DNA from 2 places in the Roseburia sp. OM02-15 genome. Region 2 is predicted to be linked to the other one. Evidence: riboswitches for the same ligand, from Rfam matches in the RefSeq annotation. Region 2 holds a riboswitch; the other holds the start of a gene.
What was found. Region 2 has a riboswitch for cyclic di-GMP ahead of DXB15_RS01965 (response regulator). Riboswitches for the same ligand answer to the same signal wherever they lie in the genome.

Region 1: linked by a shared signal. The riboswitch ahead of DXB15_RS09670 (ABC transporter substrate-binding protein) and the one ahead of DXB15_RS01965 (response regulator) in region 2 are both predicted to bind cyclic di-GMP.

Annotation. Positions count from the first base shown of each region.
Region 1 covers NZ_QULX01000008.1:125,386-128,813, reverse strand. Annotated here, with positions in the region: gene DXB15_RS09675 (ATP-binding protein) at 1-189, opposite strand, end outside; gene DXB15_RS09670 (ABC transporter substrate-binding protein) at 336-2,180, opposite strand; cyclic di-GMP riboswitch class I at 2,280-2,355, opposite strand; gene DXB15_RS09665 (hypothetical protein) at 2,429-2,653, opposite strand; partial or broken gene DXB15_RS09660 (transposase) at 2,665-2,880, opposite strand; gene DXB15_RS09655 (GNAT family N-acetyltransferase) at 3,098-3,428, shown strand, end outside.
Region 2 covers NZ_QULX01000001.1:408,080-411,507, reverse strand. Annotated here, with positions in the region: gene DXB15_RS01965 (response regulator) at 1-2,184, opposite strand, end outside; cyclic di-GMP riboswitch class I at 2,278-2,353, opposite strand; gene DXB15_RS01960 (helix-turn-helix domain-containing protein) at 2,487-2,804, opposite strand; gene DXB15_RS17185 (LPD25 domain-containing protein) at 3,019-3,231, opposite strand; gene DXB15_RS17180 (hypothetical protein) at 3,210-3,428, opposite strand, start outside.

The DNA of each region.
Region 1 (3,428 bases), on a different contig from region 2:
TTCCTGAAGGAATATAAGTGTACTTTCCGATTCTTTTTCCCATGCTTCAAAGAAACTTTTGTTCACATCCGTTTCAAGAGACAGCTCCCTCTCATGAAGTAAAAATTCCTCAACCAACTGCAGCTGGTTGTAGTATCCACTCACCTGAAGATCATAGGTCTGCTGTATCTGCTCAACAACAGCTCCCATACTGCTTTTTCCATTTTCGCTGATATACTTGCTAGACTTACTTATAAGATACTTGATACAACCTAAGCTTAAAAGAATAATAAGTAGTATAAGCAACAGCCTTGTTATTTTTTTTCTTTTATTTACCGTTTGTTCTATCTCCACTTTTACTGTTCAACCTCTATATAGTCTTCCGGTGCTGACGGCTGCTGTCCTTTTGACATTGCTTCGATCCATGCACTTGATAATGTTGTATCTTTAAGCTGCTCAATCTCACATTTCGGATTTATTTTTTTCAAAACAGACATTGTGGTGTCTGTAAGAAGAATCGAGTATTCCTTTTCTTTGTCTATTTTCTTATCATTAACTGTTAAGTCCTTTAACGAAAATCCACTTTCCGCTTGATTGACGATCATTTTCATACCGGATGCAATTGGTAATTCGTATTTATTGGTTACATAAAAATTCTCATCAGATTCGGCGAGATAATTTTCCACGAGTTCATAAACCTGTTTACCATTAAGTTTTGCAAAATATAATGCTGTATCTGAACTCTTCGCTGTCATCATCCCAATCCGGCTACTGGTGCATTCTCCTTTGTACATAGAAGAAGTGAAATAATAATATGGTGCCAGAGCCAGCTGTGCATCATTTTCTTCTCTGATCGTAGTTAAAATGGAAGATGCTGCATCACGGCCGTTTCTATCGTTCAGTGAAATGGAATATTCATTTTCAAAATTCACCGTTGCTTTTTTTTCTGGATCTTTACGATTCATTACACTGCGAAAAGTATCAAAAGCCTGTGTTTCATCCATTTCCCCTGACAGTAATCCGTGAACAGCCTCAAGACTTGCATCAAATGATTTTTGGGCGGAATATCGGATATAAACAGCATTATTATTAATTTCATCTTCCAGTCCAGGTACATCCTGCATCATGGTTGGAACATCTGTATTCAATGAAATAACACCGCTTCCATCCGCAATCAGATTTTGCCCCTCTTCTGAAATCATACAATCCAGCACATCCAGTGCAGTATCCAGTTTCTCCCGGTCTTTTTCCAGGTTTTTGTTAAATGCAATGTTTAATGACGGAGTCATGTACACATAGGATTCATCCGATGTCTGTGAAAAGTAAGGAATACGGATCAGCTCCGCATCCATCTGTTTCTGCAGCTGCTGCATAACCGTCGGATGTCCATGAAACATTGCTGATTTTCCTTCGACAAACATCTGGGTTCCTGTATTGATGTCAATATTGATATCTTCTTTACCAAAGTGCGAGTCCTTAAGAAACTGACTGGTTTCTGAAAAAATACGTTTCCATAATGTATCATCAAACTTTACTTCATCCGCTGCAGTCTCTGCACCGTTTCGCCATTCAATACCATCCAGGCTTGTAAACTCACCGATTGCCGCCGCCTGGATGATTTCATTATTTGACCAGTCTTCCCCAAGATCCATGGAATACGGTTTTATGCCATTATCATAAAACTGCTGACAGGCCTGTACATATTCCTCATAATTTTCTGGAATCTTTACACCATACTGATCAAACAGTGTTTTGTTGGCAATGATCGTCTGCGGAATACCACAGATTGGCAGCCACTGGATTTCATCCTCCTCATTCTTATAATATTGCACCGCATAAGAATAGTACTTGGAAACAACATCATAAGAAGCAAAATCCATAAGATAAGGCTGTAAGTCCTGTGCATCTGTTCCGGAGAATCGACGTACTGTTATGATATCCGGTAATTCATCATGTTCTTTAAAATAACTGTATAAATCGGTATCATTGTTACCAATAATAAATTCAATATCCTGATCAGGAAACTGTTCATGGATATAGGGTGCAATATTTTTCATCAAACGATTTTCCCACAGATAAACGGTAAGATGATCATCATTTTTAGATACTTCTTTCTTTGACTGTCCACATCCAGACAAGACAGCAGATGCTACAAGTACACCTGACACCACTGCAATCAGACAACGTTTTGCCTTTTTCATACTTTTATTTTCCTCATTCTTTCCTGATAAAATCATTATTGTTACGTCTGTGAAATAACACCGTAAAAAGGCACCGTCAGACAGACAGTGCACCTCATTTTATGCAACTGGCTGCCATTTTAAAGGCCCTGTAGCTTTGCGTCCCAGACTTTCATCTGGTTTGCCGATTTCCTTATTATAGCTTTTAAACTTATGCAAAAAAACTGGTTTTATTATACTATAGCTCTCTACTGTACACAAGAAAAACATTACCGTTTTAACGCCCGAAAACAAAAAAAGAACAGCTGATACATATACTCGAACTGTTCTTCTACTTCCGAAGTCCTAACTTTCTCTTCCTCGCCGATCAGATTCGCATATTCAAAAATCTGTTCTTTTACATCTGTTGGAAATTCTATATCTCTATGCTCTGCCTGAGCGATTCGTTCCTGCGTATATTCCTGCATTTTCTGCGTTTCTTTTACTGTTATCATATTTCCCGCCAATATATCATCTGGAGCAGGTTTTCCTGATCCGTGTGATATCTGAATAATGCAGAATCATTGGTCTTGAAAGATTTGACAAAAAGCTTATCAATACCAAGTTTGCTTACAAATTCTTTGATAAGAAGTAAGCCTGCATCGGAGGATAAATCTCCTCCATCAAAATTTATTTTAATCTGTCTATTGCTTTCTAAGGCTAAGGTGTTTACAATACTCATAAAGGGCCCCTTTGGGTTATTTTTTAAGATTCGACACCTTAATTTTACCACAAATGGATGCTCTTTTTTCATTCGCCTGATAGGCGAAAAGCAATATTCAGTTAAAATATAGAAACTATATGGTTTTCAGCCACTTTTACGACTGTGCCGTGAATAATCTAGGCTACTTATAATATCCCTACATTTTCATTCACGTTTTAGGAAGAAAGGATTACATATGCCTTCATATCACATTTTTTCAGCTACAACCGCACAGGTACCATATTTATACCAGAATTTTATCATCCCCTATTTTCCTGCAAAGGAAGTAAAACCATTAAAAAATATCCTTCGCATGATGGATACGAAACTTTATAGAGTCCTCTGCATCACTTCCGATCAGCGTAGTTTTCCCTTAAAAAATAACGAATCTAATGTTGAAGGGGTTGCATTTCTTACTACCTGCCCGGATGCTGATTTTTATCTATTAGATTATCTGGCAGTGCATTCTACCGCCCGTTCCAAGGGTTTGGGAAGCCTTCTTTTAAATGAATGTGGGCGTTTTACAG
Region 2 (3,428 bases):
ATGTTTCTGAAATTCTTCGCTCATACCAAGTCCCGTATCAGAACATACAAATTCAAAAACCGCCGTCTTGTCATCACTTGAAATCTCATTGAAATACAGGATTACTTTACCACCGCTTCGGTTATATTTAACGGCATTTCCAGCAATATTCATAAGAAGGCGGTTTAGATATTCCTCACTGCCAATAACATATCTGTGATGAAAAGTACTCATGGAAACTCCGCCTTCAAAGCGGATACCATACTCCTTTGCATTTGTCTCAACAATCGAAATCTGTTTTACGAGCATTGCAACCAGATCAAATGGCTTGTGTTCCAGCTGTATTGTTCCAGATTCTACTTTTCCGATATCCAGAACATTATTCAGAAGGGACTGCAGATAGTCCATGGATTCCATTACCTTTGCTTTACATTCATATAATCTTTCTTGATCGCCATAATAACGCTCTGATATATTGATCATCCCAATAATTCCATTTAAAGGTGTCCGGATATCGTGGCTCATATGTCTCAAAAAATCTGTCTTTGCACTGTTCGCCTTTTCTGCCTGCTGCTGTGCCTCTTTTGCCTTTTTCTCTGCAATTCTGGCTTTTCGGAGTAATCCAAGTATCAGTATCAGCACGATCAAAAAAACAGATACAACAAGCACCATAAAACTCCAGAAATTGTCCCTTATAAACTCCTTTACCGTAACTTTCTTCAGATTACTGTCATACATATACACAGCATTGGAGAATTTTGAAGCAGACATTGTTTTTATAGTCTTATTCAGGACAGACAGCAGCATGCTGTTTCCATGTCTGACTGCAAATGACACCATACCGTACTTTTCCAGAAAAACACTGTACAGTTTATTATCATCGGAATATTGTTTCAGCTTGCCTGAGTCCATAATCATGCAGTCTGCTTTTCCATTATATACAGCCTTTTTTGCATCCTTCCAGGTAGCATATTCCTTCACATGCCACTGTGGATAATTGTAGGAAACATAAGACTTCAAATCACTCTCTTCTCTTGGTATCGCAACCGTATTTTCAGCATTTTCATCAAAACTCTTTTCAACCGTTACAGCCGCCATATTATACTTCCAGACAGTATCTGTCAGATCATAGCCCAGGTCTTCAGCAGCGTTCGTATTTTGCATCACATGAAAAATCATATCAATTTCTCCATCATGCAACGCTTTTTGCATATCCTCTTGTGAATCATATCCCTTGATATAAAATTTCAAAGTCTGCCCTTTCAGGCAGTTTTGTGCAAGCTGGATGTAATCCGTGATCAGGCCGCTCACTTTTCCGGTTTCTGTATCAAGAGTACTGACCCCGCCATCGTTTATCAAATAACCTATTTTGATTTCTCCATGCTCTGACAGCCATTTTTGTTCTTCTCCCGTCAGAAAATATACACTGTCCACTGACAGAAACTGCTTATGCAGTTCATCTGCATAATAAGGATCATCATCTGTGATCCTTCTCATAGCATTATCCAGCTCTGTCTTTAAATCAGAATGACTCTGGCCAATCGCAAAATATATTTTTGAACTTCCGAGATTCGTTAAGGCCACCATTCCGTACCCATCCAGACGGGAATCCTCTAACGATACAAAAGCGTCAATTTCTCCGTCTGCAATTTTCTTCAAAGCATCTTCATTATTTGAAACATTGACATGCTGTGTATGCAGATCATATTTCTTTTCCCACTCGTTCAATACCATTTCCGACAGGTAACCCATAAGCACCCCAATCTTTTTCCCATTGAAAGATGCAGTGTCAGAGGATGAGATGTCTATATGATCGGGTTTTACATAGACATAATATCTTTCGTCTCCCATTGGAATAGCGGAAAAAAGCATAGTCTCTGCCCGTTCCTCCGTATAAGAGATTCCTTCTATCATATCCAGCTCATCATTTTTTAATTTGTCGAAACAATTTTCCCATGTACAATCTACATATTCATATTTCCACCCGGTATAACCTGCGATTTTCTGCAGATATTCATATCCATATCCGCTTCTTTTTCCATTTCCATTTATCTTATCATACGTATCATCCGGTACACCAATCCTGACAACTCTCTCTTTCTGATTTTCTGCTGCAAAAGCATAAACCGGACAGATTGAAAAAAGGATGCAGCTGCACAATATAAAAATGATACCTCTTTGCAATACTGATTTATTCATTTTCATACTTTTCTCTCTCCCAGTAAAATTATTATAGTTACGCCTATGAAATAACACCACAAAAAAGCACTGTCATACAGACAGTGCACGTCATTTTATTTATGCAACTGGCTGCCATTTTACAGGCCCTGTAGCTTTGCGTCCCAGACTTTCATCTGGTTTGCCGATTTCCATATTATAGCTTTAATACTTATGCAAAAAACTAGTTTTATTATACTATAGCACTCTACTGTACACAAGAAAAACATTACCGTTTTAACGTTCAAAAACAAAAAAAGAACAGCCGATATATACATCGAACCGTTCTCCTACTTCCGAAGTCCACGCAGCATTGACATCACTGTTTCCTGCTCATTTGTATTCAGATCGTTCCATATCCTTAAAATTTCTTCCTGCTCTTCTGTCAGATTCTCTGAATTACCTTCCTGAAAAAACTGCGATAATGTCACGCCCAAAGCTGCACATATTTTTTCAAGTGTGATCAGCGACGGCAGGTTTTCCTGCGCCATGATTCTTCCCAGTGACGACTGGGAAATTCCAGACAGTTGCGATAATCTGTATTTACTGATATCACGCTTTTCACATAAAGATGTTATTTTATCCGCAATATACTTCTCTACCTGCAAGTAACTATACCTCATTTCCGCTATTACATGTTCTTATTGTACCTGTAATAATGAAAAAATATTAGCAATCAATTTTGCAAGTATTCATTCCCATTATAGGAAGTATACGGATAAAAAATATAAAGATACTTTCGTTTCCGCAAAAGTCATTTTTATATCACTTTTATAATAACACAGACAGTTATGTTTGTCACATAAAAGTTTGAAGCAGAAATCAATGAAGCAGCTTCTGTTCACCTTTTTCCGCATAATATACAGTCACATGTATCTTTGCGATTTTCGTAGGTTCGTCTGCCTTCGGATCACGTTTTGCATACCATTCTTTATCCATTTCTGCTGTTTTTGCATCCAGCTCGGACAACTTCTGACATCTTGGATTCATGAGATCACTTTCTTCACAATAGTTTACATACACCATTGGTTCCATATCTTTTGGAAATTCCGGTTCATAGGCTTCAGTCTTTCAATCAATACACCTGCACGCACAGAATGATCGCATTCCTCGTCTACAATATCCTTCAGATACGAAATATAGGAATGAATATTCCCGCTTCGCAAATCCAGCATTACTTCCTGTACCGTATTTTCTCCCATTTCCACATTATCTCGATACTCATACGGATC